Regions from separate parts of the Geobacillus sp. FJAT-46040 genome, predicted to be linked through region 2. Evidence: a T-box and tRNA genes for the amino acid it is inferred to sense, from the RefSeq annotation. Region 2 holds a T-box; the other holds one or more tRNA genes.

Region 1 (5,089 bases), 270 kb from region 2:
GGCTAGCCTCGGGTTTGAGAGTGTTGGAGGTAGAGCACTGATTGGGCTAGGGGCCCCAAACGGGTTACCGAACCCAGTCAAACTCCGAATGCCAACGACTTATGCCCGGGAGTCAGACTGCGAGTGATAAGATCCGTGGTCGAGAGGGGAACAGCCCAGACCGCCAGCTAAGGCCCCGAAGTGCACGTTCAGTGGAAAAGGATGTGGAGTTGCCGAGACAACCAGGATGTTGGCTTAGAAGCAGCCACCATTTAAAGAGTGCGTAATAGCTCACTGGTCGAGTGACTCTGCGCCGAAAATGTACCGGGGCTAAACGTGCCGCCGAAGCTGCGGGATGACCGTTGGTCATCGGTAGGGGAGCGTTCTAAGGGCAGAGAAGCCAGACCGGAAGGACTGGTGGAGCGCTTAGAAGTGAGAATGCCGGTATGAGTAGCGAAAACAGAGGTGAGAATCCTCTGCGCCGAAAGCCTAAGGGTTCCTGAGGAAGGTTCGTCCGCTCAGGGTTAGTCGGGACCTAAGCCGAGGCCGAAAGGCGTAGGTGATGGACAACAGGTTGAGATTCCTGTACCACCTTCTTCCCGTTTGAGCGATGGGGGGACGCAGGAGGATAGGGCGAGCAGGCGGCTGGAAGAGCCTGTCCAAGCCGTGAGGCTGATCCGCAGGCAAATCCGCGGATCATAAGGCCAAGCGGTGACGGCGACGGATTGATCCGGAAGTCCCCGATTTCACACTGCCAAGAAAAGCCTCTAGCGAGGGAAGAGGTGCCCGTACCGCAAACCGACACAGGTAGGCGAGGAGAGAATCCTAAGGCGCGCGGGAGAACTCTCGTTAAGGAACTCGGCAAAATGACCCCGTAACTTCGGGAGAAGGGGTGCTCTTTGGGGTGAAGAGCCCTGAAGAGCCGCAGTGAAAAGGCCCAAGCGACTGTTTATCAAAAACACAGGTCTCTGCGAAGCCGAAAGGCGACGTATAGGGGCTGACACCTGCCCGGTGCTGGAAGGTTAAGGGGAGCGCTTAGCGGAAGCGAAGGTGCGAACCGAAGCCCCAGTAAACGGCGGCCGTAACTATAACGGTCCTAAGGTAGCGAAATTCCTTGTCGGGTAAGTTCCGACCCGCACGAAAGGTGTAACGACTTGGGCGCTGTCTCAACGAGAGACCCGGTGAAATTATACTACCTGTGAAGATGCAGGTTACCCGCGACAGGACGGAAAGACCCCGTGGAGCTTTACTGCAGCCTGATATGGAATTTTGGTATCGCTTGTACAGGATAGGTGGGAGCCTGGGAAGCCGGAGCGCCAGCTTCGGTGGAGGCGTCGGTGGGATACCACCCTGGCGGTATTGAAATTCTAACCCGCACCCCTTAGCGGGGTGGGAGACAGTGTCAGGTGGGCAGTTTGACTGGGGCGGTCGCCTCCCAAAAGGTAACGGAGGCGCCCAAAGGTTCCCTCAGAATGGTTGGAAATCATTCGGAGAGTGCAAAGGCACAAGGGAGCTTGACTGCGAGACGGACAGGTCGAGCAGGGACGAAAGTCGGGCTTAGTGATCCGGTGGTTCCGCATGGAAGGGCCATCGCTCAACGGATAAAAGCTACCCCGGGGATAACAGGCTGATCTCCCCCAAGAGTCCACATCGACGGGGAGGTTTGGCACCTCGATGTCGGCTCATCGCATCCTGGGGCTGTAGTCGGTCCCAAGGGTTGGGCTGTTCGCCCATTAAAGCGGTACGCGAGCTGGGTTCAGAACGTCGTGAGACAGTTCGGTCCCTATCCGTCGCGGGCGGAGGAAATTTGAGAGGAGCTGTCCTTAGTACGAGAGGACCGGGATGGACGCACCGCTGGTGTACCAGTTGTCCCGCCAGGGGCACCGCTGGGTAGCTATGTGCGGACGGGATAAGCGCTGAAAGCATCTAAGCGTGAAGCCCCCCTCAAGATGAGATTTCCCACCGCGCAAAGCGGGTAAGATCCCTCGAAGATGACGAGGTCGATAGGTCCGAGGTGGAAGCGTGGCGACACGTGGAGCTGACGGATACTAATCGATCGAGGGCTTAACCTAGAAAAGTGAAAGCGCCGCGATTAGCTCTCGAAGCCAAATGTTCTTCACCCGCAGGGGTGCTTGCACCCCGAGGGGGAAGGTTATTTGGCAGAAGAGAGCTAGGCGCTGGAACTGGACAAAGAAAAGCGCAGGCGAGCGGGTCGCCGCGACGGGCAAATGTTCTTCGCCTGCAGGGATTTCCGATCCCGAAGGCGAAGGTTATTTGACCCCGAGCGGCGGCGAGCCGGAGCTGGACAATGCGAAAAGCGCAGGCGAGCGGCTTCTTCCAACGGTTATCTAGTTTTGAAGGAATGAAAAAACTCTTGACAGCTCAGCGCGAATCATTATAATAGTAAATGTCTAAAGAGATGTCATTTCGCAGTAGCTCAGTGACGAGCATTTGCATCATCGGATGAACTGCGAGTTGCCTCGACGCATCCAGCTTCTTTGAATCGGCTGGCAGAGGAAGAGGCAGGACATCTTGTTGGGAGAATTGACCGTCGTTATGATTCCGCAGTAGCTCAGTGGTAGAGCAATCGGCTGTTAACCGATTGGTCGCAGGTTCGAATCCTGCCTGCGGAGCCATCGTGGAGAGCTGTCCGAGTGGTCGAAGGAGCACGATTGGAAATCGTGTAGGCGTGAATAGCGCCTCAAGGGTTCGAATCCCTTGCTCTCCGCCATGATCCATCAGCATGGCCCGTTGGTCAAGTGGTTAAGACACCGCCCTTTCACGGCGGTAACACGGGTTCGAATCCCGTACGGGTCACTTCTTTGTGGAGGATTAGCTCAGCTGGGAGAGCACTTGCCTTACAAGCAAGGGGTCGGCGGTTCGATCCCGTCATCCTCCACCATCTTAATATAAAAGCTGACTTGCTTTCTCATCATCGCGAGTTGTCCCGACGCACCGAGCATCTTTGAATCAGCTGGCAGAGGAAGAGGCAATAAATATTTAAACCGATACTCAGTGTATGATCGAAATAAGTTCATTTTCTATCGTCGCGGGGTGGAGCAGTCCGGTAGCTCGTCGGGCTCATAACCCGAAGGTCGCAGGTTCAAATCCTGCCCCCGCAACCAAAATTGGTCCCGTAGTGTAGTGGTTAACATGCCTGCCTGTCACGCAGGAGATCGCGGGTTCGAGTCCCGTCGGGACCGCCATTGTTCCAAAATCACGAAAAATATGGTATGGCTCGGTAGCTCATTCGGTAGAGACGAGCATCCGCTTCATCGAATTCGCTTCGAGTTGCCTCGACGCATCGAGCGTCTTTGAATCAGCTGGTAGAGGAAGAGGCACAGAGCAATTCAACGAGCGAGTTAAAAAATAATATATGGCTCGGTAGCTCAGTCGGTAGAGCAAAGGACTGAAAATCCTTGTGTCGGCGGTTCGATTCCGTCCCGAGCCACCATGAAACAACTAGAATAGGTTTGCATGCCGACTTAGCTGAATTGGTAGAGACGAGCATCTACTTCATCGAATTCGCTTCGAGTTGCCTCGACGCATTCCGCTTCTTCGAATCAGTTGGTAGAGGAAGAGGCACAGAGCTCAACAATGAGCCACCTTCTTCATTCATCTTATGCCGACTTAGCTCAATTGGTAGAGCAACTGAATCGTAATCAGTAGGTTGCGGGTTCAAGTCCTGCAGTCGGCACCATTCCTTGGAGGGGTAGCGAAGTGGCTAAACGCGGCGGACTGTAAATCCGCTCCCTTTGGGTTCGGCGGTTCGAATCCGTCCCCCTCCACCATTTTAACAAAGGGGCATAGTTTAATGGTAGAACAGAGGTCTCCAAAACCTCCGGTGTGGGTTCGATTCCTACTGCCCCTGCCATTCCTATCATGATCATGGCGACTATGGCGAAGTGGTTAACGCACCAGATTGTGGCTCTGGCATGCGTGGGTTCGATTCCCACTAGTCGCCCTTCACTTACAACGTTGGGGTATAGCCAAGCGGTAAGGCAACGGACTTTGACTCCGTGATGCGTTGGTTCGAATCCAGCTACCCCAGCCACGGATGCGGAAGTAGTTCAGCGGTAGAACACCACCTTGCCAAGGTGGGGGTCGCGGGTTCGAGTCCCGTCTTCCGCTCTTGATCAAGGCGGCATAGCCAAGTGGTAAGGCAGAGGTCTGCAAAACCTTTATCCCCGGTTCGAATCCGGGTGCCGCCTCCATATCTAATGAATAAAAAAGTGTTGACAGTTGAAAGATAATTTGGTAAAATGTTGATTATCGCGCCGATGTGGCGGAATTGGCAGACGCGCACGACTCAAAATCGTGTGGGGTAGCCCCCCGTGTGGGTTCGACTCCCACCATCGGCACTGAAAAACTGATGTATCAAGGATTCCTGCAAGATGTGGGAATCCTTTTTTATTTTATCCTCATACGATTCTCCATTGAAAAATCTGATTCAGTATTCCTCATACGACTTGTCAAAGAGGTGATATTTTGGCAAGGCGTAATAATAATTTATCCCCTGATGAAATTTTTGAAATGCACACAAATTCTATACAATCTGATGCTATTGATTTTCAAATAGCGTTAGAAAAATTCCTTGAAGATTGCGAAATACGGAATTGTCGTCCTCAAACTATTCAATATTACAGAAATGAATTATCTGTATTCTAGTGTGAGTAAAATATTTGTGGGTGACATTCCGAAATGATCCCCGACGAGGGTTGCGAACTTTTGTTCGCGACGCTCGTCGGGGCCACCAAGCGAAGCGCGGTAGAAAAAAGCAAATGTCATGCAAAAAGGACTCTCTCCCTGCTATGATGGTGATTGTCAACATCAACCGAAAACAGGAGGGAGAGAGTCCATGAAACATCTTACCACAGAATGGCCCCTATTAAAAGAGTTGGAGGAGCAATTAGTCAGAACTCTTCAAAAGGTGTTCGCTGTCTTGTTGGCGGCCCTTTTGGAGGAGATTGATCAACAACTGGCGGAAGCGCGGGGCAAGCGCCGGTATCAGCTGAAAGACAAACGGCCGACCACGATCCAAACGCTGTTTGGAGAAGTGACGTTTCGACGGAACGACTACTATGATCGGCAGGCGGGGGCGTATACCTTC
Region 2 (5,089 bases):
GCAGCTTTTGCGCGCCAACGATTTGGAAGGCCCAGATGACGTGCACGAGGGGCAGCTGCTCTATATTCCGGCCATGGCGGGAAGCCGTCCTTTCTCATGAAAGGAACGCTTTCCGTTTCTTTTGCCGATAAGGGGGCGTAACAAATGGCCACACAGGCTGACCGATATGAGGCTGTGCTCGCCCAGTACGGTCTTCGTCCAGAGCGCATGGAGCAGCGAGGCAAAGCCGTCAAAGTATACACGAACCGCGGTGTTTTCGCCTTAAAGCCGCTTGAAAGCGAGCAAGAAGCCGCCGCCGTTTGGCAGTCTCTGCAACATGGCGGCGGCCGCCGCTGCCTCCCATTGTACTTTACGCAGCAGCGGTCGCTGTTTGCCACAGAAGGCGGCCGTCTTTATTATTTGCAAGCATGGCATGACGGCGAATCAAAGGTGGAGAAGGATGCGGTGGACGCCTTTTTTCGCGAGCTCGCCCGCTTCCATCGCGCCACCGTCCGTACGATCGAGGTGAGTGAGGAAGAGGCGGCGGCGTACCGAAAGCAAAAAAAGGACGAATGGCAACGGGCGCGGATGGTTTGGGAAGAACGGATTGAGCGGTACGAAGCGGCGTGGTACATGTCTCCGTTTCAGCTCCAATGCTGCACCTATTTTCATGAGGTGATGCGCGCGTACTCGTTCGCTGAAGAACGGCTCGATGTGTGGGAAGAGACGCTCAAAGAGACGAAGCAATGGCGCATCGCCTGGGTGCACGGCAAAGCGCGCCTCTCCCACTATATCCCGCCGTATTGGATCAGTTGGGAGCGGGCGCATTGGAATTCGCCGCTCTTTGATGTGATCGCCGCGCTCCGTTTTCACGTACAGACAATGCCGCCGCTTGGGCGCGAGTGGCTTGAAGGGATGGGGGAGTACGAGAAGGAGCTGCCGCTGTCCGACGGGGAGCGGGCGTTTTTATACAGCCATTTGGCGGAGCCGCGTGGGTTTGTCCGCTGTTTGGAGCGGTATGAGGCCGCTTCGCGGAACGAGCGGAACGAACGGGAATATGTGGCCGCGTTGCAGCGTCGTTATTTGGCGTTCAAAAATATGGAGGCGCTCGTTATGCACCTTGTCCAACGCGACGCCGCGCAGCAGCAGGAAGAAGCGGTGGACAACGAACCGCCGGCGGATGAAAGCAGCAATGGTTAAATCGATTTTGAATCCAGCCCAAACAAAATGGCGTCCCACTAAATCCATTCCAGATGGAGCGCCACGGCAATGAAAACGAAGATGGCCAATAAAATGACATCAAACGTCGTTGGCAGAAAAATAGTGCGGATCGCTTGAAAAATGGTGAGCGGGATGATCACTTGGGCGCAGACGGCGCGCACTTGCCGAAGCCACGGCGGCCACGAATACGGATTGAATCGCCGCATCGACATTCCCTCCTTCTCCGGTTTACTATACAATATGAAACGTGCGGTGGTTTGTCACCAAATGCACACGGATGGAATAAATAAATAAAAACTTGGCAAAGATGATGGACAATGGTAGTATAATAATCGAATCGTGACGACAAAAGCGAAGACGGGGAGGAGTACAGCGGTCCGCGCCTGCAGAGAGGGAAATCAGAAGCTGCGAGATTTCCTAGGATGACGGCTGCTGGAAGGTCGCCCTTGAGCTGCTTCTTTGAAAGGCGCTGCTGCCGAGTAGAGGAAGCCGGCATCATGCCGTTATGCCAATGAAGCGCTTAAGCTTCTAGAAGGCCGGTCAACCAAACTGATTGTGGGCTCGCCAGCCGATGTTTCACCGGTGGGTTGGCCGTGTTGCGGTTCTCTTCATCACCAGCCTTCTAGGCTTAAGAAAAAAGGTGGTACCGCGAAAGCAGCTCCTTTCGTCCTTTTTGGATGAAAGGGGCTTTTTTGCTTGCCGGCTGTGCGGCATTGCTTAGTGGGAAGCCGCCGTCGGCCGCATTGTCCATCATGTTGAAGGAGGGAAATGAAACATGGCACAGCACGAAGTGTCGATGCCGCCGAAATACGACCATCGCGCCGTTGAAGCCGGGCGCTACGAATGGTGGCTGAAAGGAAAATTTTTTGAAGCGACCGGTGATCCGAACAAACGACCGTTTACGATCGTCATCCCGCCGCCCAACGTCACCGGCAAATTGCACTTAGGGCATGCGTGGGATACGACGCTGCAAGACATCATTACGCGCATGAAGCGGATGCAAGGGTATGACGTTTTGTGGCTTCCGGGAATGGATCACGCCGGCATCGCCACCCAGGCGAAAGTCGAGGAAAAATTGCGCCAGCAAGGGCTGTCGCGCTACGATTTAGGCCGGGAAAAATTTTTAGAAGAAACGTGGAAGTGGAAGGAAGAATACGCCGGCCATATTCGCAGTCAATGGGCGAAGTTAGGGCTTGGGCTTGATTACACGCGCGAGCGGTTTACGCTTGACGAAGGGCTCTCAAAAGCGGTGCGCGAAGTGTTCGTCTCGCTCTACCGGAAAGGGCTCATTTACCGCGGCGAATACATCATCAACTGGGACCCGGTGACGAAAACCGCGTTGTCGGACATTGAGGTTGTTTATAAAGAAGTGAAAGGCGCGCTCTACCATATGCGCTATCCGCTCGCCGACGGCTCCGGCTTCATCGAAGTGGCGACGACCCGTCCGGAAACGATGCTCGGCGATACGGCCGTCGCTGTGCACCCCGATGACGAGCGGTACAAGCACTTGATCGGCAAAATGGTGAAACTGCCGATCGTTGGCCGCGAAATACCGATCATTGCCGACGAATATGTCGATATGGAGTTCGGCTCCGGAGCGGTCAAAATTACGCCGGCGCACGACCCGAACGACTTTGAAATCGGCAACCGCCACAATTTGCCGCGCATTCTTGTCATGAACGAAGACGGCACGATGAATGAAAACGCCATGCAATACCAGGGGCTTGACCGGTTTGAATGCCGGAAGCAAATCGTCCGCGATTTGCAAGAACAAGGCGTCCTCTTTAAAATCGAGGAGCACGTGCACTCAGTCGGTCATAGCGAACGGAGCGGCGCGGTCGTTGAGCCGTATTTGTCGACGCAATGGTTTGTGAAAATGAAGCCGCTCGCCGAAGCCGCCATCAAGCTGCAGCAAACCGACGGCAAAGTGCAGTTCGTGCCGGACCGGTTTGAAAAAACGTATTTGCATTGGCTTGAAAACATCCGCGACTGGTGCATTTCGCGCCAGCTTTGGTGGGGGCATCGCATCCCGGCATGGTACCATAAAGAAACGGGCGAAATTTACGTTGACCATGAGCCGCCGAAAGACATCGAAAACTGGGAACAAGATCCAGATGTGCTCGACACATGGTTCAGCTCGGCGCTCTGGCCGTTCTCGACCATGGGCTGGCCGGATACCGACTCGCCGGATTACAAGCGCTACTACCCGACCGATGTGCTGGTCACCGGCTATGACATCATTTTCTTCTGGGTGTCGCGCATGATTTTCCAAGGGCTTGAATTCACCGGAAAGCGTCCGTTCAAAGACGTGCTCATCCACGGCCTCGTCCGCGACGCCCAAGGGCGGAAAATGAGCAAGTCGCTCGGCAACGGCGTCGATCCGATGGATGTGATTGACCAGTACGGCGCCGATGCGCTCCGTTACTTCTTGGCGACCGGCAGCTCGCCGGGGCAAGACTTGCGCTTCAGCACAGAAAAAGTCGAAGCGACGTGGAATTTTTCTAACAAAATTTGGAACGCCTCGCGCTTTGCCTTGATGAACATGGGCGGCATGACGTACGAGGAGCTTGATTTGAGCGGCGAAAAAACGGTCGCCGACCATTGGATTTTAACGCGTCTCAACGAAACGATCGAGACGGTGACGAAGCTCGCTGAGAAATACGAATTCGGCGAAGCGGGGCGTACGCTGTACAACTTTATTTGGGACGACTTGTGCGACTGGTATATCGAAATGGCAAAGCTGCCGCTGTACGGTGATGACGAGGCGGCGAAAAAGACGACACGTTCGGTGTTGGCGTATGTGCTCGACAACACGATGCGCCTGCTTCACCCGTTCATGCCGTTCATTACCGAGGAAATTTGGCAAAACTTGCCGCATGAAGGCGAATCGATCACCGTCGCTCCGTGGCCGCAAGTGCGTCCCGAACTGTCGAACGAAGAAGCGGCTGAAGAAATGCGGATGCTTGTGGACATCATCCGCGCCGTCCGCAACGTCCGCGCCGAAGTGAACACGCCGCCGAGCAAGCCGATTGCGCTCTATATTAAGGTGAAAGATGAACAAGTGCGGGCGGTGCTCATGAAAAACCGCGCCTATCTTGAGCGGTTCTGCAACCCGAGCGAGCTCTTGATTGATACAAACGTTCCCGCGCCGGACAAAGCGATGACGGCGGTCGTCACCGGCGCCGAGCTCATCATGCCTCTTGAAGGATTGATCAATATTGAGGAAGAAATGAAGCGGCTTGAAAAAGAGCTTGACAAATGGAACAAAGAAGTCGAGCGCGTCGAAAAGAAACTGGCGAATGAAGGCTTTTTGGCGAAAGCGCCGGCTCATGTCGTCGAAGAAGAGCGGCGCAAGCGGCAAGATTACATGGAAAAACGCGAAGCCGTCAAGGCGCGCCTCGCCGAGCTCAAACGGTAGACAAACGATCTGGCGGTTGATTATGATGAAGACGAATCCGCTTTCCTGTAGATTCGTCTTTTTCGATGGATCATGATGGAAGGTTTGTCATATTCTGAGAAGAGGTTTGTTGTCAACATATACTCGCTTTCGCCACGCTTCTCGATGTGTGGCGCATCTGCCGCATGAAGCCGGCAGGGGGCGGCAAGACACCAATGGAAAAAGGAGGACGATGAACATGGTTCGAACGTATGAAGAAGCAGTCGCTTGGATTCACGGGCGGCTGCGGCTCGGCATGAAACCGGGATTGAAACGGATGGAATGGATGATGGAAAAACTTGGCCACCCGGAACGCCGCGTCCGCGCCGTCCATATCGGGGGAACGAACGGCAAAGGGTCAACGGTCGCCTATTTGCGCTCGATTTTGCAGGCGGCGGGCTATTCGGTCGGCACGTTCACCTCGCCGTATGTCGAGCAGTTTAACGAACGAAT

Evidence for each region. A T-box is a leader RNA that pairs with one kind of tRNA and senses whether it is charged. The one in region 2 lies ahead of CD000_RS02100 (valine--tRNA ligase), so its partner is inferred to be a tRNA-Val.
Region 1: it has a tRNA-Val gene. The T-box ahead of CD000_RS02100 (valine--tRNA ligase) is inferred to sense a tRNA for this amino acid. The anticodon was not compared.

The regions. Positions count from the first base shown of each region.
Region 1 is NZ_NISS01000001.1:131,753-136,841, forward strand. Features, by position in the region: rRNA gene CD000_RS00735 (23S ribosomal RNA) at 1-2,051, shown strand, start outside; tRNA gene CD000_RS00745 (tRNA-Asn) at 2,541-2,615, shown strand; tRNA gene CD000_RS00750 (tRNA-Ser) at 2,620-2,710, shown strand; tRNA gene CD000_RS00755 (tRNA-Glu) at 2,725-2,796, shown strand; tRNA gene CD000_RS00760 (tRNA-Val) at 2,806-2,881, shown strand; tRNA gene CD000_RS00765 (tRNA-Met) at 3,028-3,104, shown strand; tRNA gene CD000_RS00770 (tRNA-Asp) at 3,110-3,185, shown strand; tRNA gene CD000_RS00775 (tRNA-Phe) at 3,358-3,433, shown strand; tRNA gene CD000_RS00780 (tRNA-Thr) at 3,604-3,679, shown strand; tRNA gene CD000_RS00785 (tRNA-Tyr) at 3,686-3,770, shown strand; tRNA gene CD000_RS00790 (tRNA-Trp) at 3,780-3,853, shown strand; tRNA gene CD000_RS00795 (tRNA-His) at 3,871-3,943, shown strand; tRNA gene CD000_RS00800 (tRNA-Gln) at 3,959-4,033, shown strand; tRNA gene CD000_RS00805 (tRNA-Gly) at 4,039-4,110, shown strand; tRNA gene CD000_RS00810 (tRNA-Cys) at 4,120-4,193, shown strand; tRNA gene CD000_RS00815 (tRNA-Leu) at 4,256-4,340, shown strand; gene CD000_RS00825 (ISLre2-like element ISGsp3 family transposase) at 4,838-5,089, shown strand, end outside.
Region 2 is NZ_NISS01000001.1:397,437-402,525, forward strand. Features, by position in the region: gene spoVID (stage VI sporulation protein D) at 1-100, shown strand, start outside; gene ysxE (spore coat protein YsxE) at 145-1,179, shown strand; gene CD000_RS02095 (hypothetical protein) at 1,218-1,406, opposite strand; T-box leader at 1,546-1,875, shown strand; gene CD000_RS02100 (valine--tRNA ligase) at 1,976-4,618, shown strand; gene CD000_RS02105 (bifunctional folylpolyglutamate synthase/dihydrofolate synthase) at 4,836-5,089, shown strand, end outside.